Linked DNA regions of Labrys monachus. The protein of the gene in region 1 interacts with the protein of each later gene in a pairwise test. Links are inferred from orthologs where the notes say so. Each region holds a gene or a part of one and is shown in the gene's direction. Other genes may lie near its edges.

Region 1 (3,044 bases):
CGGCGAGCGTCGCCGTCACCGTCGAGTTGACGCCGGAGGCGAGCAGCGCGACGGCGAACAGGGTGGAGGCGATGCCGACGCCCAGCACGGGCGAGAGCAACTGGTAGGCCTGGCCGATCTCCTCGATGTCGGTGTGGCCGTTGCGATGGAACACCGCGGCGGCGGTGATGAGGATGGCGGCGTTGACGAACAGCGCGAGCATCAGGGCGATCGTGCTGTCTCCGACGGCCCATTTCACCGCCGAGCGGCGCCCTTCGGGATCGCGGGCATAGGCGCGCGTCTGCACGATCGACGAGTGCAGGTAGAGATTGTGCGGCATCACGGTCGCACCGATGATGCCGATGGCGATGTAGAGCGCTTCGGGATTGGTGACGACCGCCGATTGCGGCACGAAGCCGCCCAGGATGTCGCGGATCGCCGGCGCCGCCAGGACCATCTGGATGCCGAAGCAGACGAAGATGACGACCAGCAGGACGATCACGAAGGCCTCCAGCGCCCGGAAGCCCCTGCGCATCAGCAGCAGCACCAGGAAGACGTCGACCGCCGTGATGATGGCGCCGAGGACCAGGGGGATGCCGAACAGCAGGTTGAGCGCGATGGCGGTGCCGATCACCTCGGCGAGATCGCAGGCGATGATGGCCAGTTCGCAGGCGAGCCACAGCACGATGTTGACGGGCTTGGGATAGTGCTCGCGGCAGGCCTGGGCGAGATCGCGCCCGGTGGCGATGCCGAGGCGCGCGGCGAGCGCCTGCAGCACGATCGCCATCAGGTTGGACAGCAGGATGACGGACAGCAGCGTGTAGCCGAACTTCGAGCCGCCGGCGAGATCGGTCGCCCAATTGCCGGGGTCCATATAGCCGACGGACACCATGTAGCCCGGACCGAGAAAGGCGAAGAAGCGCCGCAGCCACAGGCCTGCGGCCGGCACGGGCACGCTGGCATTCATCGAACCGAGGCTGGGGCGACTGCCGTCCCCCTCGAAACGCCAGGCCGGCGCACTGCCGGCCGCCTCGTTACTCATTTCGTCCTCCACGGGCCATCCTGTCTTGGACCAACATCAACCTATTTAATATAGCTTATGCTATAATACAATGAGAAGGCAATAGACAAGCGCCCCGGCTCACTTTCATTGGGGCAGTTGGAAAAATCATGCCGGGTAGGCTATGAGGCTGTCGGTGCGTCCGGAATTCGCAAGGAGGGAGCCGAGATGAAGCGGGCTGCTGCGCCTTCGGCCGGAGAAGCGGGTCTGGTCGATGCCGTCGTGCATGTGGAGAGCTTTCGCCAGGCTCGGGAGGCCAGGCGCCTCGAACTGGTCGAAGATTATGTCGAACTGATCGCCGACCTGATCGGCGACGGCGGCGAGGCGCGCCAGGTCGATATCGCCGCCCGGCTCGGCGTGGCGCAGCCGACGGTCGCCAAGATGCTCAAACGCCTCGCGGAGGAGGGGTTGGTGGCGCAGCGCCCGTATCGCGGCGTGTTCCTCACCGGCGCCGGACAGGCCCTCGCCGACGCCAGCCGGGAGCGCCATCGCCTCGTCGAAAGCTTTCTTCTCGCCCTCGGCATCGACGCGGACACGGCCCGGCGCGACGCGGAAGGCATCGAGCATCACGTCAGCAAGGCGACGCTCGACGCCTTCGCCCGTTTTCTCGGCAGGACATAGCGGGGCGCCCCGCCATCTCCTGAGTTCTTGATCCAGGAAACCCTACCAACGGACTGTCCTGCCGCGATAATCGAGATAGACCAGGCCGGAATGTCCGGTGCGGCTCGCAAGGGTGTCGACGACGCCGGGAATGCTTTCGGAGATATCGAGGCTGGCGGCTGGGCCGCCCATGTCGGTCCGTACCCAGCCCGGCGCGATGATCACCATGGCGCGCCCCTCGCTTGCATGCCGCGCCCAAAAGCTGCGCATCAGCGTGTTGAGCGCCGCCTTGCTGGCGCGATAGACCTCCCATCCGCCGTCTTCGTTGTTGGCGACGCTTCCGAGCCCGGACGACATCACGCCGATGGTTCCCTCAGGCGTCACCAGGCCCTCGCACGCCTCGATCACGCGCATCGGACTGAGGGCGTTGGTGATCATCACGCGCATGAACTCCTCGGTCGAGACCTCGCCGATCGTCTCTCCCGGATCGTTGCTGACGCCGGCATTGACGAACAGGAGGTCGAACCGGCGCTGCGCCAGGCGCCGGCGCAAGGCTGCCACTTCGGCGGGCCGGGTGATGTCGACGGTTTCGATCTCGAGCTTCGAATTCCACTGGTCGGCGAGATCGTGGAGCGCGGTCCGGCCGGTGCCCCGGGCCGTCGCGACGACGTGCCAGCCGCGTTTCAGATATTCGGCGGCGAGAGCGAGGCCGAGGCCGCGCGAAGCCCCGACGATCAGGGCGACAGGGGAAGAGGGCATGCGATTATTCCTTGTTCAAGTCGGCGTTGGATCCGGCAATCGGCGGCGTAAAGATGAATTCTAAGCGAGAGTTACGATGGTTTTCTTGCAGGGCAGGTCAGAATGCTCGGCGTCGGGATCGGGAGACCGCCCGCAGCCGGTCTCCATGCCGGAGGCTGAACGAAGCCGTTGACATCGGTCGCGTGTCGGGACCTTTCATGGGGATCCGGCGGGCCGCAGCGATGCGGCTCCATCGATCGTTACATTCGGAATTTCTCCCATCCCAAAGAATTGTCTGAGGAAAATATCATGTCACAGCTGCCCGACGCCATGACTGCCATTGCCATCAGCAGGCCGGGCGGCCCGGAGGTGCTGGTCCCAGAGCGCAGGCCGGTGCCGCGGCCGGGCGAGAGCGAAATCGTCATCCGCGTGGCGGCGGCCGGCGTCAACCGGCCGGACGTCTTCCAGCGTGCCGGGTCCTATCCGCCGCCGAAAGGCGCGTCCGACCTGCCCGGACTGGAAGTCGCCGGCGAGGTGGCCGCGGTAGGAGCGGCGGTGACGCGCTGGCGGCCCGGCGACAAGGTGTGCGCTCTCACCCCGGGCGGCGGCTACGCCGAATACGCCCTCGTCGACGCCAGCAATGCCCTGCCGGTGCCCGCCGGCCTCG
Region 2 (3,153 bases), 660 kb from region 1 along the record:
GACGGCATTGGCCTTGGCGCCACGGCTCGCGGCATCGCGGATCGTGCCGCAATCACCCGCCGTCTCGAAATGGGTGCCGCTCCTGCGGAAGGTGACGCCGAGGCCGAGCGTATAGGAAGGCTGGTCAGGATCCTCGACCTTGCCGGTGACCAGCAGCGTCATGGTCCTGACATTCTGCTCCGGATGACGGGCGAGATGGGCGGCGGCGTAGACACGCTTGAAACAGGCATGGGCGGGCTTCGCGCCCAGGACATGGCCGAAGATCTGCTTCTGGAAGGCCTGGTCCTCGGGCGCGACGCCCGCCGTCGCGACGGGCGCGTGGGCGATCGCGCAGCCGGCGGCCACGACGATGAGCGCGGTGTTCTTCATGGGCGTTCTCCTCTCCGGGCGAACGATGCTCTTCCCGCCAGGGCCGCGCAATGCGGGTGCGCACAAACAAGCGGGAGCCGCAATTCAACAGTTGACTAAATTTGTAGACTATATATGTTGTCGGCATCGGCTCGTTATCGGACCGATCGCGGGCATTTGAGCGAGCAGCTTGCGCCGCGTCATCAAACGCTAAAGCGCCACGGCAGACGTCGTGGGCTCCGTTGACAGGGAAGTGGCCATGACGAATGCCGGCTGGACGAGGAAGGGCAGGATGACCGGGGATTTCGGCGGAATGTGGTGTCGCGCGCGCTGTTGTTGAAGCGCGCAGCCGATCCCATTCCCCTTTTCCCTTGAGGAGCGCCACTCCGGTGGCGGTGGTCCCATGTCCGAATCCGCTCTCACATCCGAATCCTATGTCATCGAAATTGCCGGCTCGGCCGTCGGTATCGTCGTGCGCGAGGCCCAGGCCCGCCGCTTTGCCTTCCATGCCGCCAGCCGCCGCTTCGGGCGCTACAACGGCATGACCTTCGCGGGACCCCGCGATGCCGAGCGCTACCTGTCCGGCCAGCTTGCCCGGCGTCTCCATTCGCTGCTCGAGGAGATGGTGGCGTGAACGCGCCGGTGCGATTCGAGGCGGCGTCGCTGCCGCTGCCCGCCGCCGAACCGATCGTGCGTTTCGACGGCGTCTGCCGGCTCTTCGCGGCGCGCCGGGGCAGCCCCGCCGTCCGCGCGATCGACGACCTCACGCTCGACGTCGCGCCGGGCGAGATCTTCGGCGTGATCGGGCGAAGCGGCGCGGGCAAATCGACGCTGATACGCCTGATCAACGGGCTGGAGCGGCCGACATCGGGGCGCGTGCTGGTCGAAGGCGTCGATGTCGGGCCGCTCGCGGAGGCGGCGCTGCGGCCGCTGCGCCGTTCGATCGGCATGGTCTTCCAGCATTTCAACCTGCTTTCCTCGCGCAGCGTGTTCGACAATGTCGCGCTGCCCCTTGAGGTCGCCGGCGCCGGAAAGGCGGAGATCCGGCGCAGCGTCGGCGAGTTGCTCGACCTCGTCGGCCTCGCCGACAAGCGCAATCGCTACCCGGCGGAGCTGTCGGGCGGGCAGAAGCAGCGCGTCGGCATTGCCCGGGCGCTGGCGACCAGGCCGAAAATCCTGCTGGGCGACGAGGTGACCTCGGCCCTCGATCCGGAAACCACGGCCTCGATCCTGGCCTTGCTCGCCGACATCAACCGCACATTCGGCGTCACCATCGTCCTGATCACCCATGAGATTGCCGTGGTCAAGGACATCTGCCACCGGGTGGCCGTGCTCGAAGCCGGCAGGCTGATCGAGACCGGCCGCACCTTCGACGTGCTCACGCGTCCGCATCATGCCACCACCGCCAGTTTCGTGCGCAACGTCGCCGGCGTCGAATTGCCGGCCGACATCGCGCAGCGCCTGACGCACGAGCCCGGTCCCGGCCGGCAGGCGCTGCTGCGCATCACCTTCAGCGGCTCCCACGCGACGGCGCCGGTGATCAGCCGGCTGACCACCGTCCTCGGCATCGACGTCAACATTCTGGCCGGCCGCATCGATTCGATCGCCGGCGAGCCATTCGGCGCGCTGCTGGTCTCGATGCCGGGCGAGGCCGCCGTCCGGCTGGCCGCCGTCTCGGCGCTGAGGGCCCTGCAGCTCCAGGCGGAGGTGGTCGGCTATGTCGCCTGACATTCTCGCGGTCATCCTCGTCGCAACGCGCGACACCGTCGTGATGGTGGCCCTGTCGGTGCTGTTCGGCACCTTGCTGGGCCTGCCCGTCGGCGTCTTCCTCGCCACCAGCCGGCGCGGCGAGCTTCTCGCCCTGCCGGCCGTCAACGCCGTGCTCGGTGCGGTCGTCAACGCCGCCCGCTCCACGCCCTTCATCATCCTCGTGGTCGCCATCATCCCGCTGACGCGGCTGCTGGTCGGCACCTCCATCGGCACGGCCGCCGCCGTCGTGCCGCTGATGCTCGCCGCCGCGCCGTTCATCGCGCGCATCGTCGAGGGCGCCATCCGCGACGTGGACCCCGGCCTCATCGAGGCGGCGAGGGCCTTCGGGGCGACGCCGCTGCAGATCATCCGCAAGGTGCTGATCGCCGAAGCCCTGTCGGGCATCGTCCTCGGCCTCACCCTCGCGACCGTCAGCCTCATCGGCTACTCGGCCATGGTCGGGGTGGTCGGTGGCGGCGGGCTCGGCGATGTCGGGGTGCGCTACGGCTATCAGCGCTTCATGCCGGAGGTGATGGCCGTCGTCGTCGTCATCCTCATTCTTCTCGTCCAGGGGGTGCAGTCGGCGGGCGACGGCATTGCAAGAAGGTTCGACAAACGCCTCAGACACGACTGATCCCGGGGCTTCGGAGGCGCCGGCCGCCGAGTGCCCGTCATGAACCAAAGATACAGCCAGGAAATCTCGACATGACCCTCCTCTCTCCGACCCGCCGGCGCTTCGCCGGCACGGCTCTCGCCCTCGTCTTTGCTCTTGGGGCTGCCGGCTCCGCTCTCGCCGCCGATACCGTCAAGCTGGGCGTGATCGGCGGCGACGAGGAACGCATCTGGGAAGTGGCCAGGAAGGTGGCCGCCCGCGACGGCCTCGACATCGAGCTGATCACCTTCTCGGACTACGCCATTCCCAACGAGGCGCTGGCCAAGGGCGACCTCGATGCCAATGCCTTCCAGCACAAGCCCTATCTCGACAGCCAGATCGCGGCGCGCGGCTACAAGATCGTGCCGGTCGGCTACACCCTTGTCGAGCCGATCGGCTTCTAC

The links.
Region 2: the proteins of mntR (region 1) and J3R73_RS19900 interact in binary tests that used the Escherichia coli proteins (3 or more experiments, as listed by UniProt). The link is inferred for Labrys monachus from one-to-one orthologs.

What each region holds. Positions count from the first base shown.
Region 1 is NZ_JAUSVK010000001.1:3,688,405-3,691,448, reverse strand. The notes cover bases 206-2,933. They hold mntR (manganese-binding transcriptional regulator MntR), read left to right. Parts: upstream 206-1,207; coding sequence 1,208-1,660; downstream 1,661-2,933. Other genes in these bases: J3R73_RS16750 (NAD(P)H-quinone oxidoreductase), read left to right, coding at 2,687-2,933; J3R73_RS16755 (SDR family NAD(P)-dependent oxidoreductase), read right to left, coding at 1,703-2,398; J3R73_RS16765 (Nramp family divalent metal transporter), read right to left, coding at 206-1,021. Also shown: more of J3R73_RS16765, read right to left, coding at 1-205; more of J3R73_RS16750, read left to right, coding at 2,934-3,044.
Region 2 is NZ_JAUSVK010000001.1:4,351,909-4,355,061, reverse strand. What follows is about bases 191-3,027. They hold J3R73_RS19900 (methionine ABC transporter ATP-binding protein), read left to right. Parts: upstream 191-978; coding sequence 979-2,076; downstream 2,077-3,027. Other genes in these bases: J3R73_RS19890 (MetQ/NlpA family ABC transporter substrate-binding protein), read left to right, coding at 2,803-3,027; J3R73_RS19895 (methionine ABC transporter permease), read left to right, coding at 2,066-2,731; J3R73_RS19905 (hypothetical protein), read left to right, coding at 752-982; J3R73_RS19910 (hypothetical protein), read right to left, coding at 191-369. Outside these bases: more of J3R73_RS19910, read right to left, coding at 1-190; more of J3R73_RS19890, read left to right, coding at 3,028-3,153. UniProt on the Escherichia coli protein: Part of the ABC transporter complex MetNIQ involved in methionine import. Responsible for energy coupling to the transport system. It has also been shown to be involved in formyl-L-methionine transport.